Regions from separate parts of the Lactobacillus sp. CA30L genome, predicted to be linked through region 1. Evidence: predicted binding sites of a transcription regulator. Region 1 holds the regulator's gene; each other region holds the start of a gene.

Region 1 (3,810 bases):
GCTCTTATTCAGCCCATCGATGCCTTTTTTGCGGATTACCCGCAGGTGGACCTACCGGAAAACCAGTGGCTCAAGGTGCAAAATGGGGCGGCAATCTCCCTGGAAACAAATGCAAAATGGGTTGCATTACGGTACAATAAAAGGGTTAAGGCAATATATCAAAAAGATGATACCCAGTATCGCCCCTATTTAATGCTTTTACAAAATAATTAGGTGAAATGAAGGCTTTATCGTGCAAATTATCCATTTAACTTATCCGGTAGAAGAAAACTTAATCCCGGACAAAACCGTTTTGGCCCTCGGCTTTTTTGACGGCGTTCACCGCGGCCACCAGCAGCTGATTAAGCTGGCCCAAATGGCGGCGAGAAAAAGCAGCCTGCCGCTGATGGTAATGACCTTTGACCGGCACCCTAAAGAGGTGTACCAGAATGCCGACGTGTCCTACATTGACAGCCTGCCAGAAAAGGCCTACAAAATGCGTGCGCTGGGGGTAGACTACCTGCTGGTGATGCACTTTAACGACCGTTTCAGCAGGCTGACCGCGCAGGAATTTGTCGATGAGATCATCATCAAGCTCCACGCAGACACCGTTGTGGCGGGCTTTGACTATACGTACGGACCGCGGGACGTTGCCAACATGACCAACTTTCCGCGCTTTGCCCGCGGCCGCTTTAAGATTATTGATGTTCCGAAACAGTCTTATGAGGGGCAGAAAATCGGTTCGACCGAAATTAAAAAGGCAATTAGTGCGGGCAACATGGCGCTGGCGGCAGAACTTCTGGGTGAACCCTACGTGATGTCGGGCACCGTCGGGCACGGCTTGCGCAACGGCCACAAGTTGGGCTATCCGACCGCAAATCTGGTCTGGAGCGAGAACAAGGTCGTGCCCAAGGTCGGGGTTTACGCCACGAGAACCAAGATTGGCGGCAGGTGGTACGACTCGATGACCAGCGTGGGCTACAACGTTACCATTCACAATGGCAAAAAAATCTACATTGAATCAAACCTCTTTGGCTTTGATGAAGAGGCATACGATCAAGAAATGATTATCAAGTGGTACAAGTATACCCGCGGCGAGATTAAGTTTGCGGGCCTGGCTGAATTAAAAAAACGGATGGCGCAGGACGAGGCCGAGATCAAGGACTACTTTGCCCGGCAGAAATAGTTTTTTATGTGCAGCGCGGGTTAATTTTATTGCAAAAAAATTAGCACTCAACTTGACATTCTGCTAAATGCTAGTATCATAATAGTTGTTAGCACCTAACAGCAATGAGTGCTAAAAGTGAGGGCGATACTTATGTTGACCGAACGTCAAGAACTAATTTTAAAAACAATTATTAATGATTTTACGCAGACCAATGATCCAGTCGGCTCCAAGACCGTGATGAAGCAGTTGCCGATTAAGGTTTCAAGCGCAACCGTCCGCAATGAGATGGCTGTTTTGGAAGACAAGGGACTGATTGAGAAGACCCACTTGTCGAGTGGGCGCGTGCCGTCAACGGACGGTTACCGCTATTACCTCGATAACCTGGTTGAACCCCTACAGATTCCGTCATCCGTCTACCAGCGAATCGTGAACCAGCTAGACCAGCCGTTTCACCAGGTAAATGAAATTGTGCAGGAGGCAGCCAAGATTCTGTCAGACTTGACCAACTATACGGCCTTTGCGGAGGGACCGGAAAGCAGCAACTTGACCATCACGGGCTTCCGCATTGTCCCGCTGTTTAGCCGGCAGATTATGGCGATTCTGGTGACAAGTGACGGCAATGTCCATAACCAGGTCTACAGTCTGCCGCACAACGTTCACGGCGATGAGGTTGAGAAGGCTGTCCGAATGATTAACGACGAGTTGGTGGGCAAAACGCTCAGCAAGGTAACGCCGGCACTGCTTAACCGCGGCCTGGGCAAGAAGCTCAGCAGTCATCACGCGGGCGAGCTGCTTGATCTGGTTGAGGACGTGATTAACGATGCTGCCAGCGAGCAGATGTACGTTGACGGACAGCTCAACCTATTGAATACCGCTTCAATGAGCGACGTCGCGAGCCTGCGGTCGCTGTATGAACTGATTGACCACAACGACTTGATCTCAAGTTTAATGGACCAACCTAGCGGCACAAGCATCGGCCATTATCCGGTTCAGGTTAGCCTGGGTTCGGAATTGTCCAATGACTTGCTGAAGGATTACAGTCTGCTAACGGCAGAATACAGCGTTGGCTCGCACGGCAAGGGCGTGATCGCGCTGCTCGGCCCGAACAATATGCCGTATTCGCAGGTGATTGGCCTTCTGGAATATTTCAGAAACGAATTGGCCAAGAAGCTGCTGGAGTATTACGGTCGGTTTAAATAAAGGAGGTTAGCCGTGAGTAAGGAAAAATTTCCTAAAGAAAAAAAACTAAAGAAGGATAAAACCGAATCTTCTGAAGCGGCATCCAAGAAAAAAGATGCAGGCAAAAATGAATCAGCTGCCGGAGCAAATTCCGGCAAGCAGAAAGACGCAGGGGATCAGAAAGAAGACTCTGCCGCTAAGCTGGCTGCACTACAGGCTGACAACCGGGACCTCGAAGACAAGTTCCTGCGCAGTCAAGCTGAGATGCAAAATATGCAAAACCGTTATAACAATGAACGCGCGCAGCTGATCAAGTATGAATCGCAGTCTTTGGCAAAGGATATTTTGCCCGCAATGGACAACTTGGAGCGCGCACTGGCCACTAAGGTCGATGACGAAGCCTCAAAGCAGCTCAAGAAGGGGGTTCAGATGACGCTCGACGCACTTGTCAAAGCCATGAAGGACCACGGAATCAGCGAGATTGAAGCGGAAGGCGTCAAGTTTGATCCGACGCTGCACCAGGCCGTGCAAACGGTTGGGGCTGAGAATGATGATCAAAAGGATCACGTTGTCCAGGTCCTGCAAAAGGGCTACCGTTATAAGGATCGTACTTTAAGACCAGCAATGGTCGTTGTTGCACAGTAAGTGAAAGGAAGTTAAACAATGTCAAAAGTTATCGGAATTGACCTCGGAACTACCAACTCAGCAGTTGCTGTTCTGGAAGGAAAAGAACCTAAAATTATTACCAATCCGGAAGGAAATCGGACTACTCCGTCAGTAGTTGCTTTTAAAGATGGCGAAATTCAGGTTGGTGAAGTTGCCAAGCGGCAAGCAATCACTAATCCGAACACGATTTCATCAATCAAGCGCCACATGGGCGAGACCGATTACAAGGTTAAGTTTGGTGATAAGACCTACACGCCGCAAGAAATTTCAGCGATGATCCTGCAGTACATCAAGAAATTTGCTGAGGACTACCTGGGCGAAAAGGTCACTGAGGCAGTAATTACGGTTCCCGCTTACTTCAACGATGCGCAACGTCAGGCCACCAAGGATGCCGGCAAGATTGCGGGCCTGGAAGTTAAACGGATCATCAACGAGCCGACTGCTTCTTCACTGGCCTATGGTCTTGACAAGGATGCCGAAGATGAAAAAGTTCTGGTCTATGACCTCGGCGGCGGCACCTTCGATGTTTCTGTTTTGCAGTTGGGCGATGGGGTCTTCCAAGTTTTATCTACCAACGGTGATACGCACCTTGGCGGTGATGACTTTGATGACAAGATTATTGCCTGGCTGGTCAAGAACTTCAAGGATGAAAACAGCGTTGATTTATCCAAGGACAAGATGGCAATGCAGCGGTTGAAGGATGCCGCTGAAAAGGCCAAGAAGGACTTGTCTGGCGTGTCGTCGACTCATATTTCACTTCCGTTTATTTCTGCTGGCGAAGCAGGACCGCTGCACCTAGAAGCAGACTTAACGCGGGC
Region 2 (3,810 bases), on a different contig from region 1:
CGTGTGACTGAGCAGACTCGTGTAAGCCCAGTTGTTTGATACCGTCACGCCTTCTGGAATGTGACCGACCCGGTTGATGTTGTCATCGCTAGGATCCTTTACGCTGAGCAGAACCGGCTGGTACAATCTTGTCTTCAAGGTCAAGTTGCCACTGGTTAAGGTGTGCTTTTCCGTTTCGGGAGTGTACTCGGTTGGGCTAATGTAGTTGATGGATGAACCGTAGTGGGTCTTCCACGTCTGGTGGTCGCTAGTTCCCGGTCTGGCCGTGATGGTGTTTACCGCATTCTGGTCGGCAATCCCTTCGGTCGTGCTCTTTCTTACCGTAATCTTGACCACTGCCTTGGCATCGCCATAGGTATACTTAATCTTGTAGGTCTTAGGCTTTGAGCAGTCGATATTTTCTTTTGAAACCTTGACCTGTTCATCCTGACTGTCAATCACCGTGCCCATAAAGTTGGTAACGTAAGAGATAGCATCACGGGTGGGAAAGGTGTAGTTTTCATTGCGCACCAGTGAGATGGTCTTGGGCACTGCGATTTGGTTTCTCGCAAAAAACTTCTCGTTGACGTAGCCAACCTGACGGCCATTAACGTAAATGCGCCAGTAGCGCTGCTTCTTGGTCTCAATCAGTTGGTCTGACTGGATGTGGCTGTACTGGAAGTTGATCCCATCGGCCACTTTCTTGTGCACCTTGCCGTTGGTAACGCTCTTCCACACCTTGTAGTTCTTGTTGCCAGCCACCTTGGTCATCATCGCGTAGCCGGTAACTACCTGCTTAGGCTTCTTTTTCTTAGGCATAGGCTGATCACTAGCATCATCCTGCCCCCCGTTATCAGCCGCTTCGTTGTCCGTTGCACCAGGCTTGTTTGCATCGGTCTTGCCGCTGTCACCCGTCTTGTTAGCGGGTGCCGCGTTTGCAGGCTGATTCGTGCTGTCCTGCCCCTGTGGCTGAGTGTTGTCTGAATCTGCCGCAACCGGTGTCGCCGATAGCTTGGCTGAAATCAGCAGGCCACCCAGCAGTGTCATCGAAATCGTCGCAAATTTTTTAAAACGCTTCAAAACATTTCCTCCAAATCAAAATTCTATATTGCTATTATATAATACGGATGCTGTAACAAAGAATACAAAATCAATACACTTTCATTGACAGCCTTTAGCGTAAGTGCTTTAATTAGCACTGTACTTATTAGAGTGCTAATTAAAAGAGAAACATAAATTTAGGAGGTAAAATATGCTTGTACCTACAGTTATTGAACAAACTGCCCGTGGCGAACGCGCTTATGACATTTATTCCCGGTTGTTGAAGGACCGCATTATCATGCTTAGTGGCGAAATCAACGATAATATGGCCAACTCAATCATTGCACAGCTGCTGTTCCTTGATGCTCAGGATAACACCAAGGACATTTCGCTTTACATTAATTCACCGGGTGGCGTGATCACTTCCGGTCTGGGCATAATGGACACCATGAACTTTATCAAGTCCGACGTCTCCACGATTGCTATCGGCATGGCTGCTTCAATGGCATCCATTCTTTTGACTAGTGGTGCCAAGGGCAAACGCTTTGCCCTGCCGAACTCCACCGTCTTGATTCACCAGCCGCTTGGTGGCGCGCAGGGCCAGCAAACCGACATTCAGATTGCAGCTAACGAAATCCTAAAGAACCGGGAAAAGATTAATGAAATCCTGCATGACACGACCGGTCAACCGCTGAAGAAGATTCAAAAAGACACTGAACGCGACAATTACATGACCGCCCAGGAAGCCAAGGACTACGGCCTAATTGACGAGATCATGGTCAACCAGAAGAAATAACCAAGCAGATTTAATCAGAATAAGGGTCTGGGAAATAAATTTTTCCAGACCCTTTATATGCGGTTAATTAAAAAAGGGTGGCGTGTTATCAGCGCACCCAGCCACCTAAAAGGTTTATGCCAATCTCAGAATCTAAGTACAATAAAGTTTCTATCCTTTGCTGTGCCTCTTATTCTGAAAGTTGGCCTGATAAATCAGGCAGTCAAACAGAATTATCAAACCGACGTTTAACAACAGGATAAAGAAGATCAGCAGCGGATGGTTCTGCTGCTTGTCCGTCCAATTCATTAAGCATTGCAACTCAAAATTGATTGCTGGACCCTGCATGATCAAGCAGTAGATCAGGTCGTTGCCGATTTGTTCAAGCAGCGTATTCCCCTCAATAACGATCCAGGCCGTGGCTATTATCGATATCAGGTAGCCGTTGACTGCCCATATTAAAAAGACGTAAGGCTCTCGATTAAATAAGGATATCCATATTGGACTTATTAAGATCAGGACGGCTCTTGTTATTTTGTTTTTCATTTGTTTTACCCTTTAAATTTTGCTTTTCTAACCAAGAAAGCGTAATTTCGGGGCATAACCCTTGCCGGTAGCCGGGAAGAAAAGCTTTTTTCCGCGGCCATACAGCACAAAGGCCGGAATACCCTTAATCTTGTCATCCTCTTTGAATGCTATCATCCACGCTTTGAGTTAAAAAGGTGCGTGGCAATATCATTGAGCATCATTTGCCGCTTTTATCACGCCCGCAGAAATCACTGCCGGCTGAATAATCGCGACTGCAAGCATTGACCACAATGAATTGCGCCCTTTTAAAACATAACTATTTCATGATAGACTAATTCAACTATTGCTAGTTAAATTAAATTATAAATTATTTATTATTAATTGTAAACATTATTTATTATTATTTTTTAATTTTTTGTTTTTATTCATCGGTAGTCGGCTTCTATTAATATCAAGCACAACAAACACGTCTTCATCAAATAGTTTTGCCAGTGCACAATTAAGCTAGGGGGAGTAATCCTGAAAAAAAGCAGTATTTTGCTAAGTCTAGTCATATTATTTTTTCCAATTAAGATCTGAAGCTTGAATCGACTACCATAATTTTTTTGTGACCCTGTGCTAATTATCTTGGCCACGTGGCGACCACTGTAGACTTCTTTAATTAGCCTAAGCGCCTGTGATTTTTGTTCGACGGTAACTTTAACCATAATAAAACCGCTAGATGGCTTGGAATCCAATCTAGCGGGTTTACTTCACCGATTGATTTAATTGTAGAACTATTATTATGACTTTGATTAAAAAGAGGCTAAACAGTGATATTATCACGAATACGTTTAGCCTCTTTTATTTTTGAATATGTAATTACTCTTGCTTTTTAATCAATCATGCCGTTAGTACTTTTCCCTCGTGATTGATACTGGTCTATAATTCCTAATTTCTTGAAAATTGTCTGTTTATAAGCAATTTCAGCATTCCATTCTACAGTCTCTAAAACTTCTGCGGCAGCATGCAAATCCGTTTCGGTAATCAAAATCCCGTGGCTATTGAGCAAAAAAATATTCTCCTTAGCATCATCGCCTAATTTAACCAGTTCATCGTGAACTAAATCTGCTAATTCTTTGCTACATGCTTCCCGATATGGTAAACATTTGATTTTTCCTAATGGAATATTAAATGATGTAATCTCTGTTAGATTAGGCATATCCTGTCCCATAGTAGCCCAAAACATGCTTTTAGGTGCATGCGAATGATAAACAACTTGAATACCACTATTTGCTTTATATGCACCTATATGCATATTTATTTCACGGGTCAATCGACCTTCTCCCGCTAACTTTTTACCGGTTTCCATATCAATAACAAGAATTTGCGAAGCACTTAATCTTGAGAACCACGCTTCTGACATAAACGTTGGCGTCATCAATAGATAATCATGATTTGCATAATATGTTTGTCCATCATAAGAAAAAGTTTCATCTGGAGTAATC
Region 3 (3,810 bases), on a different contig from region 1:
GTTGACGTGGGCAAAAAGCGTGTTAGCGCCAAATTGTTTTTCTAAGTCGTGTCCTTGTGCAATGATCATATTTTTCACCTAGGGACTATTTTAGCATACGAAACGGTCAAGCTGCCAAGGGGATTGGCGGGCGGCCCCTTATTCAGGTACTCTTTGCTCAAAAACACGTAAAATCCTGCTGATTTTGGCGTAATGGCAAGATCAGTTATACAAGAAGACTTCAATATGATAAAATTTGATAGATTGTGAAAAAAATATTTGCAAATTGCGCAAAGTTATAGGTAGAATATTACTAATTGATGAACAAATCACAAGAATAAATCGAAAAAAACAATAATATGGAGGCTTTTGAGAAAATGGAAAAGATTAAAATACCCACGGCGACGGCCAAACGACTGCCGCTTTATTACCGCTACTTGATTATTCTAAATGAAGCGGGCAAGGAAAAGGTTTCCTCGACCGAGCTTTCGGAAGCGGTGCAGGTTGACAGTGCTTCGATTCGGCGCGACTTCTCATACTTTGGCGCCCTGGGTAAGCGTGGTTACGGGTATGACGTCAAGAGCCTGCTTTCCTTTTTTAAAAAGATTTTGAACCAGGATACGCTAACCAATGTTGCCCTAGTCGGCGTCGGCAACCTGGGCCACGCGCTGCTCAATTACAACTTTAAGCGCAGCAACAACATCCGGATTTCCTGCGCGTTTGACATTGATCAAAAAATCACGGGCAAGATATTGAGCGGTGTTCCGGTTTATGAAATGAGTGAACTAAAGCAGCAACTGAGCGACCAGCAGATTACGATTGCCATCCTAACCGTTCCGGCTGATACCGCACAAAAAACTGCGGATGAAATGATTGAATCGGGTATCAGGGGGATTATGAACTTCACGCCCATTCGGCTGTCCGCACCAAGCGGCGTCAGAATTCAAAATGTTGACCTGGCAACCGAATTGCAGACGCTGATTTACTTCCTGGATAGCGACAAGGGCAAATAGCAGCTGATAACGATAGGTGAAAAAAATAAATTAGCACTTTAAGCAAAAAAGTGCTAATTTTTTCTTGCTTTTTTAGCGGAATGGGTTTATTATCTTAATTGTAAGTTAGCACTTGAACGACAAGAGTGCTAATGACCAAAAAAAGATTTTTTACTAATTAGGAGGGACAAACGTGTTACAACCAATAGGTGATCGCGTGATCGTTAAAGTTAAAGAAGAAGAAGAAAAGACTGTAGGCGGAATCGTCCTTGCTTCTAATGCTAAACAAAAGCCTACTGAGGGCGAAGTTGTTGCCGTGGGCGAAGGCAGTTATGCTGAAAATGGCAGCAAGATCCCGATGATGGTTAAGAAGGGCGACGTCGTTTTGTACGACAAGTATTCTGGCACTGACGTTAAGTATGAAGATGAAAAGTACTTAGTCCTTCACGAAAAAGATATTTTAGCAATTGTTAAGTAATTAGGGAGCGGATAAAATGGCAAAAGATATTAAATTTTCAGAAAAAGCAAGACGTTCTTTATTAAAGGGCGTGGACAAGTTAGCTGATACTGTCAAGGCCACCATTGGTCCTAAGGGCAGGAACGTGGTTTTGGAACAATCATACGGCAATCCGGACATTACCAATGACGGCGTGACCATCGCCAAGGCGATTGAATTGAAGGACCACTATGAGAACATGGGCGCCAAGCTGGTTGCTGAAGCTGCGCAGAAGACCAACGACATTGCCGGTGATGGTACGACCACTGCTGTAGTCCTGACCCAGGCAATCATTCGCGAAGGCATGAAGAACGTTACTGCTGGTGCCAACCCAGTTGGCGTACGGCGCGGAATTGAGAAAGCTTCTAAGGCAGTTATCGAAGAATTGCACAAGATTAGCCATACAGTTTCATCAAAGGACCAAATTGCCCAAGTGGCTTCGGTTTCCTCAGCTTCTAAAGAAGTTGGTGACCTGATTGCTGATGCCATGGAAAAAGTGGGCAACGATGGCGTCATAACCATTGAAGACTCGCGTGGTATCGAAACGGAACTGTCCGTTGTTGAGGGTATGCAGTTTGACCGCGGCTACCTGTCCCAATACATGGTAACCGACAATGACAAGATGGAAGCCGACCTGGACAACCCATACGTTTTAATTACGGACAAGAAGATTTCTAACATTCAAGACATCCTGCCCCTTCTGCAGGAAATTGTTCAACAAGGCAAGTCGCTGCTTATTATTGCCGATGATGTTTCTGGTGAAGCACTGCCAACCCTGGTTTTGAACAAGATTCGTGGTACCTTCAACGTAGTTGCAGTTAAAGCCCCAGGCTTTGGCGACCGCCGCAAGGAACAATTGCAGGATATTGCCGCTTTGACTGGTGGTACGGTTATCACCGAAGATCTTGGTCTTGAACTCAAAGACACTAAGATTGATCAATTAGGTCAGGCGCGTCGTATCACCATTACCAAGGATTCAACGACTATTGTTGACGGCGCAGGCTCGGATGAAGCCATCAAGGATCGCGAGGACTCAATCAGAAAGCAAATCGAAGAGACTACTTCAGACTTCGACAAGAAGAAGTTGCAAGAACGTCTGGCCAAGTTGACCGGTGGTGTGGCAGTAATCCATGTTGGTGCCGCAACGGAAACTGAGCTGAAGGAACGCCGTTACCGCATCGAAGATGCGTTGAATTCAACTCGGGCTGCGGTTGATGAAGGCTATGTTGCTGGCGGTGGTACTGCTTTAGTTGATGTTAAGAGCGTTGTTAAGGACCTCAAAGGCGACAACGATGATGAACAAACGGGTATTAACATTGTGCTCAATGCATTGGCCGCACCAGTTCGTCAAATTGCTGAAAATGCTGGTGAAGATGGATCAGTCATCCTGAATAAGCTAGAAAGCCAAGAAAATGAAGTTGGTTATAACGCTGCCAATGGCAAGTGGGAGAATATGGTTGAAGCCGGCATTATCGATCCAACCAAGGTAACTCGGACCGCCTTGCAGAATGCTGCTTCAATCGCCGCATTACTCTTGACGACTGAAGCCGTTGTTGCTGAAATCCCAGAAGACAAGCCAGCTGCTGACCCTGCTGCTGCCGGTGCCGGCGCTCCTGGTATGATGTAGTTTAGACTCCCAATATTAAAGAACCGCACATGCGGTTCTTTTTTTTGCTTAAAAAAGCCTGGCCTGCTCTGGACCAGTAAAAGCCTTTACATAAAATGAGTAAAGAACTATGATAAACACAATTAAACTAGTAGTCACAAAATTATACTAGGAGAAGAGCGATGAAAAGTAAAATTAACGCATTAGTAAATAAGCGCATGCTACGGTCATCCCTTGCCTGCATTGCCCTTGTGGGCTTAGGTTTGTTTAACTTGGCCAGGCCGGTACAAGCAGAGGCGGACGTTCCCAACGCGCAGCCCGCAACTGCGGAAAGGCAACCTGCTATCAGCAACACGCAGCCTGCGGATACGAGTGAACACGTTGTGCCCATTGAGCACCCAGCTGGCCAGGAGATAACGATCCCAACCCTGACCAAGCTGTTCAATGATGAGTATTATGCCAAAATGAGCGTAGCCAACCATGATGACTTTCCCCAGGGGACTAAATTTTGGTGGGGCTTGCGGCCCTATACTATTTTGAATGGTCCAGCCATGGGCTATGTAAGCATTACTTACCCAGATGGGAAAACGACTACACTACGCGTGAAGGTTAATATTGCAGGCGGCAAGCAGGTTGCCCTGCAGCACAACGCATACCTTTATGACGAAAAAGGTATGCGCGTTCCCGATATTATTCTGCGCACTGGTTCAGTGCTCAACCCTAAGGGGACTGCTAAA
Region 4 (3,810 bases), on a different contig from region 1:
ATGTTGCGGGGCTGATTGATGTCTTCCATGAGTTGGTCAATCAGGGCAACTCCCTGGTTGTGGTCGACCACGAGGCCGCAATTATCAGTGCCGCCGACTGGATTATTGAAATTGGGCCGGGATCTGGCAGCAAGGGTGGCCAGATTATTTCTCAGGGAATACCGGCACAGGTGATAGCGAACCGGGAATCTTTGATTGGGCCCTACCTGCGGGGGGATGAGCCCCTGCACGTGCGCAAGCAAGTGGAGAAAAAACTGCTCTTTCGGCACGGCGAGGTTGGCGTCAAGGTGACCAGGCACTTTAACCTCGAGCACGTTGACGTGCGGATCCCCCTGAGCCGCCTGACCGCCATTACCGGCTTTTCGGGGGCGGGCAAGACTTCAATGATTTTTGATTCGCTGCTGCCCGCCCTCAAGGCGCAAAAAGAGGGTAGCAGCGGTCCGGCCTGGGTGGCGAACCTGATTAATGATGGGATCAAGAACGTCATTAGCGTTGATTCGACGCCCGTTGGCAAGAACCAGCGGTCAACGGTTGCTACGTACACGGATATCATGGACAACCTCCGCAAGCTGTTTGCGCAGCAGCCGCTAGCGAAAAAGCTAAAGTACCGGGCCGCGCATTTTTCATATAACAACAAGGAAGGGGCCTGTCCGGCCTGTGGCGGTACCGGCGTGATTGCACTTGATATCCAGTATCTTCCGGACATGGTGGAGACCTGTTCCGTCTGCGGCGGCCACCGCTATAACACGGACGTCCTGCGCGTGAAGTGGAAGGGCTTGAGCATTGCGGACGTATTGGACCATTCCGTTGATAATGCCTTGGCGCAGAGACTATTTGACGACCAGCCGCGGATTGCCAAGACCATCACGACCCTGCACGACATGGGATTGGGGTACCTGCACCTGGGCGAATCGACACCTGCACTGTCTGGCGGTGAAGCCCAACGGCTAAAATTGACCAGCCATATTCACCGGCAGCAAAAGGGCAGCCTGTTTGTCTTCGACGAGCCGACGGTCGGCCTGCACCCCCAAGACGTCAGGACGCTTTTGCAGGTTTTGCAGAAGCTCCTTGACCAGAAGGCAACCATTGTTACCATTACGCACGACCTCGACATCATGGCCAACAGTGACTATATGATTGACATGGGTCCGCGCGGAGGAGCGCAGGGCGGCAAAATTGTTGCCAGCGGCACACCTGTGGGTATTGTGCAAAAGGGTGTCGGTTTAACCGCCAAATACCTGCGGGACCACTTTGAACTTTACCAGAAATAAGAATAAGGAGCCTAGATTAAGCGGTAAAAAGCTGAAGTTGGGCTTTTTTTGTGAGCTTGAAGGGCGGGCTTACTAACTTGCAGTAGCCTGTGGAAAAAGTTAAACAAAATCATTGCTTTCTGTGGATAACCTGCTATAATAATAGCTGTAAGCAATTAGCACTCCTAGCAAAAGAGTGCTAATTACAAATTTATAACCTATAGCAAGGGGTGTTATATATGGCATATTTTGATAACGATTTTGATAATTTATTTAAAGAACTAAACGATACTTTTTTTAGTAATTCTGGTGAGGGGAGCGGTGCAATTCCGGTTCACTACGCAAATAGCATGAATATTTCGCCGCAGCAATTCTCCCGGGGCGCTCAGGGACCGCAGGAACAAAAGGAAAAGCCGATTGGCGTTGACCTCGTTGAGCAGGCGAAGAAAAACAAGTATGACCCGGTGATTGGCCGTGACGAGCAGATCCAGGAAGTGATCGAGATTCTGAGCAGGCGGAAGAAGAACAATCCGGTGCTCGTGGGCCCGGCGGGTGTTGGCAAGACGGCAATCGTTGAGGGACTGGCCCAGAAGATTGCGCAGGGTGACGTTCCGGACAAGATGAAGGACAAGCACATCATTGCGGTTAATATTAACGACATGGTGGCCGGCTCTAGTCTGCGTGGCAGCTTTGAGGAACGCCTGAAGGCTGTAATTGATAAGGCTAAGAAGGACCCGAATATTATTCTGTTTATCGATGAGCTGCACAACATTGTTGGGGCCGGTTCAACGGATTCGGAAAACAATAATGGCGATGCCGCCAATATCTTAAAACCGGCTTTAGCCAGTGGGGACCTCAACCTGATCGGGGCAACAACCACCGGTGAATACCGCAGGATTGAGAATGATTCTGCTCTGGCCCGGCGCTTTCAGCCGGTCCAGGTGCCTGAACCATCAACTGAGGTCACAATCCATATTTTGAACGGTCTGAAAAAGAAGTACGAGGACTACCACCACGTCAAGTATAGTGATGATGCCCTGCGCCTGGCCGTTGAACTGTCGCAGCGCTACATTCAGGGGCGCTACTTGCCGGACAAGGCCATTGACCTGATGGATGAGGCGGGCGCTAAAAAAGGCCTGGATACCCTGCCGCAAGACGTGGCCAGCCTGAATGAGCAGATCAAGAAGCTTGACGAAGACAAGAAAAACGCCGTGAAGCAGGAAGACTATGCAAAGGCTAGCGAACTGAAAAAGCGGATTGAAAACCTGCAAGATAAGGTCAACCATGCGGATGACGCCGCAACGCCACGCGTCACCGACCAGGACATCTACGCTTTGATCGAAGCTAAGACGAAGATTCCGATGAGTGAGTTGCACGCCAGTGCAGGCCAAAAGAACCTGGATTTGGCCGCTAAACTAAAGAAGGCGGTTATTGATCAGGATAGGGCGGTCGATGTCATTACCGATGCCATTGCGCGCAAGCAGGTCTTTAAGGACAATGACCGGCCAACCGGCACGTTCCTGTTGACGGGACCGACGGGCGTGGGCAAGACCGAGCTGGCTAAGCAGCTGGCGATTCAGCTTTTCGGTGGTGAAAACCACCTGATTAGGCTCGACATGTCCGAATACCAGGACGAGATGGCCGTGAACAAGCTAATCGGATCGGCACCGGGATACGTCGGCTACGGCGAGGGTGGCCAGTTGACCGAAAAGGTTCGCCACCAACCATACAGCCTGATCCTGTTTGATGAGATTGAAAAGGCTAACCCCCAGGTCTTCAACGCCTTGCTCCAGATTATGGACGATGGGCGGTTGACGGACGCACAGGGGCGGACCGTCTCCTTCAAGGATACGATTCTGATCATGACCTCGAACGCCGGCTATTCCGACAAGCTGCTCAAAGACGGCAAGGTCGACCATGACAAGCTGGTGACGGCTCTAGAGGCTTACTTCAGACCGGAATTCTTGAACCGGTTGGATGCAATCGTGCCATTCAATTCGCTGACCAAGGCGGACATGAACAAGATCATCGACCTCTACCTGAAGAAGATGGAGCGCGTACTGGCCAAGAAAGAAGTCAAGGTCGAGGTTGCACCTGAGGCCAAGGCCTACCTGGCAGCCAAGGGCTACGACAAGGAGTTTGGTGCACGGCCACTGCGGCGGGTGGTTGAGCAGGATCTGGAAACACCGATTGCCAAACTACTGATGAAGGAGCCTGCGACCAAGGAAGTCAAATTCACGGCTGATGACCAGCACGTTTACCTCAATGGGGACGCAATCCTGGACGTTGAGGCAAAAGACACTTCTGGCGAGCATAAGGATGTGGCTAGCCGGGATAACTAAGCCGTATTGGTTTAAGGAGTCACTCCGTAAAGGAGCGACTCCTTTTTTGTTGTCAAAGATTGCAAAAAGCGCCTGCTTCTTTTGTTCCACGTGAAAAAACATTAGGGTGATTGAATCGGGGTAGCTTTTGTTTCATGTGAAACATGCAGTCGGTCCGCAAGTTAATTGTCCTCGCTATTGACAGAAGGCAGCACATGGTCTAAATTAACTAGTAATTA

Evidence for each region. Region 1 encodes HrcA, which represses chaperone genes, less so after heat shock. Its sites were predicted from a motif close to TTAGCACTCNNNNNNNNNGAGTGCTAA; they were not measured.
Region 2: a site for HrcA is predicted at 1,172-1,198, ahead of clpP (ATP-dependent Clp endopeptidase proteolytic subunit ClpP). Genes of this name have one in related genera too.
Region 3: a site for HrcA is predicted at 1,098-1,124, ahead of groES (co-chaperone GroES). Genes of this name have one in related genera too.
Region 4: a site for HrcA is predicted at 1,427-1,453, ahead of AC2JF8_RS04785 (ATP-dependent Clp protease ATP-binding subunit). Genes of this name have one in related genera too.

What each region holds. Positions count from the first base shown of each region.
Region 1 covers NZ_JBWXGB010000005.1:10,817-14,626, reverse strand. The annotation lists gene truB (tRNA pseudouridine(55) synthase TruB) at 1-213, shown strand, start outside; gene ribF (riboflavin biosynthesis protein RibF) at 233-1,165, shown strand; gene hrcA (heat-inducible transcriptional repressor HrcA) at 1,298-2,347, shown strand; gene grpE (nucleotide exchange factor GrpE) at 2,360-2,971, shown strand; gene dnaK (molecular chaperone DnaK) at 2,990-3,810, shown strand, end outside.
Region 2 covers NZ_JBWXGB010000001.1:141,139-144,948, reverse strand. The annotation lists gene AC2JF8_RS00715 (SH3-like domain-containing protein) at 1-1,059, opposite strand, end outside; gene clpP (ATP-dependent Clp endopeptidase proteolytic subunit ClpP) at 1,232-1,816, shown strand; gene AC2JF8_RS00705 (hypothetical protein) at 1,967-2,341, opposite strand; gene AC2JF8_RS00700 (hypothetical protein) at 2,369-2,497, opposite strand; gene AC2JF8_RS00695 (class II aldolase/adducin family protein) at 3,198-3,810, opposite strand, start outside.
Region 3 covers NZ_JBWXGB010000008.1:23,792-27,601, forward strand. The annotation lists gene AC2JF8_RS08355 (ABC-F family ATP-binding cassette domain-containing protein) at 1-69, opposite strand, end outside; gene AC2JF8_RS08360 (redox-sensing transcriptional repressor Rex) at 357-992, shown strand; gene groES (co-chaperone GroES) at 1,165-1,449, shown strand; gene groL (chaperonin GroEL) at 1,466-3,094, shown strand; gene AC2JF8_RS08375 (SLAP domain-containing protein) at 3,256-3,810, shown strand, end outside.
Region 4 covers NZ_JBWXGB010000003.1:145,231-149,040, forward strand. The annotation lists gene AC2JF8_RS04780 (AAA family ATPase) at 1-1,271, shown strand, start outside; gene AC2JF8_RS04785 (ATP-dependent Clp protease ATP-binding subunit) at 1,490-3,592, shown strand.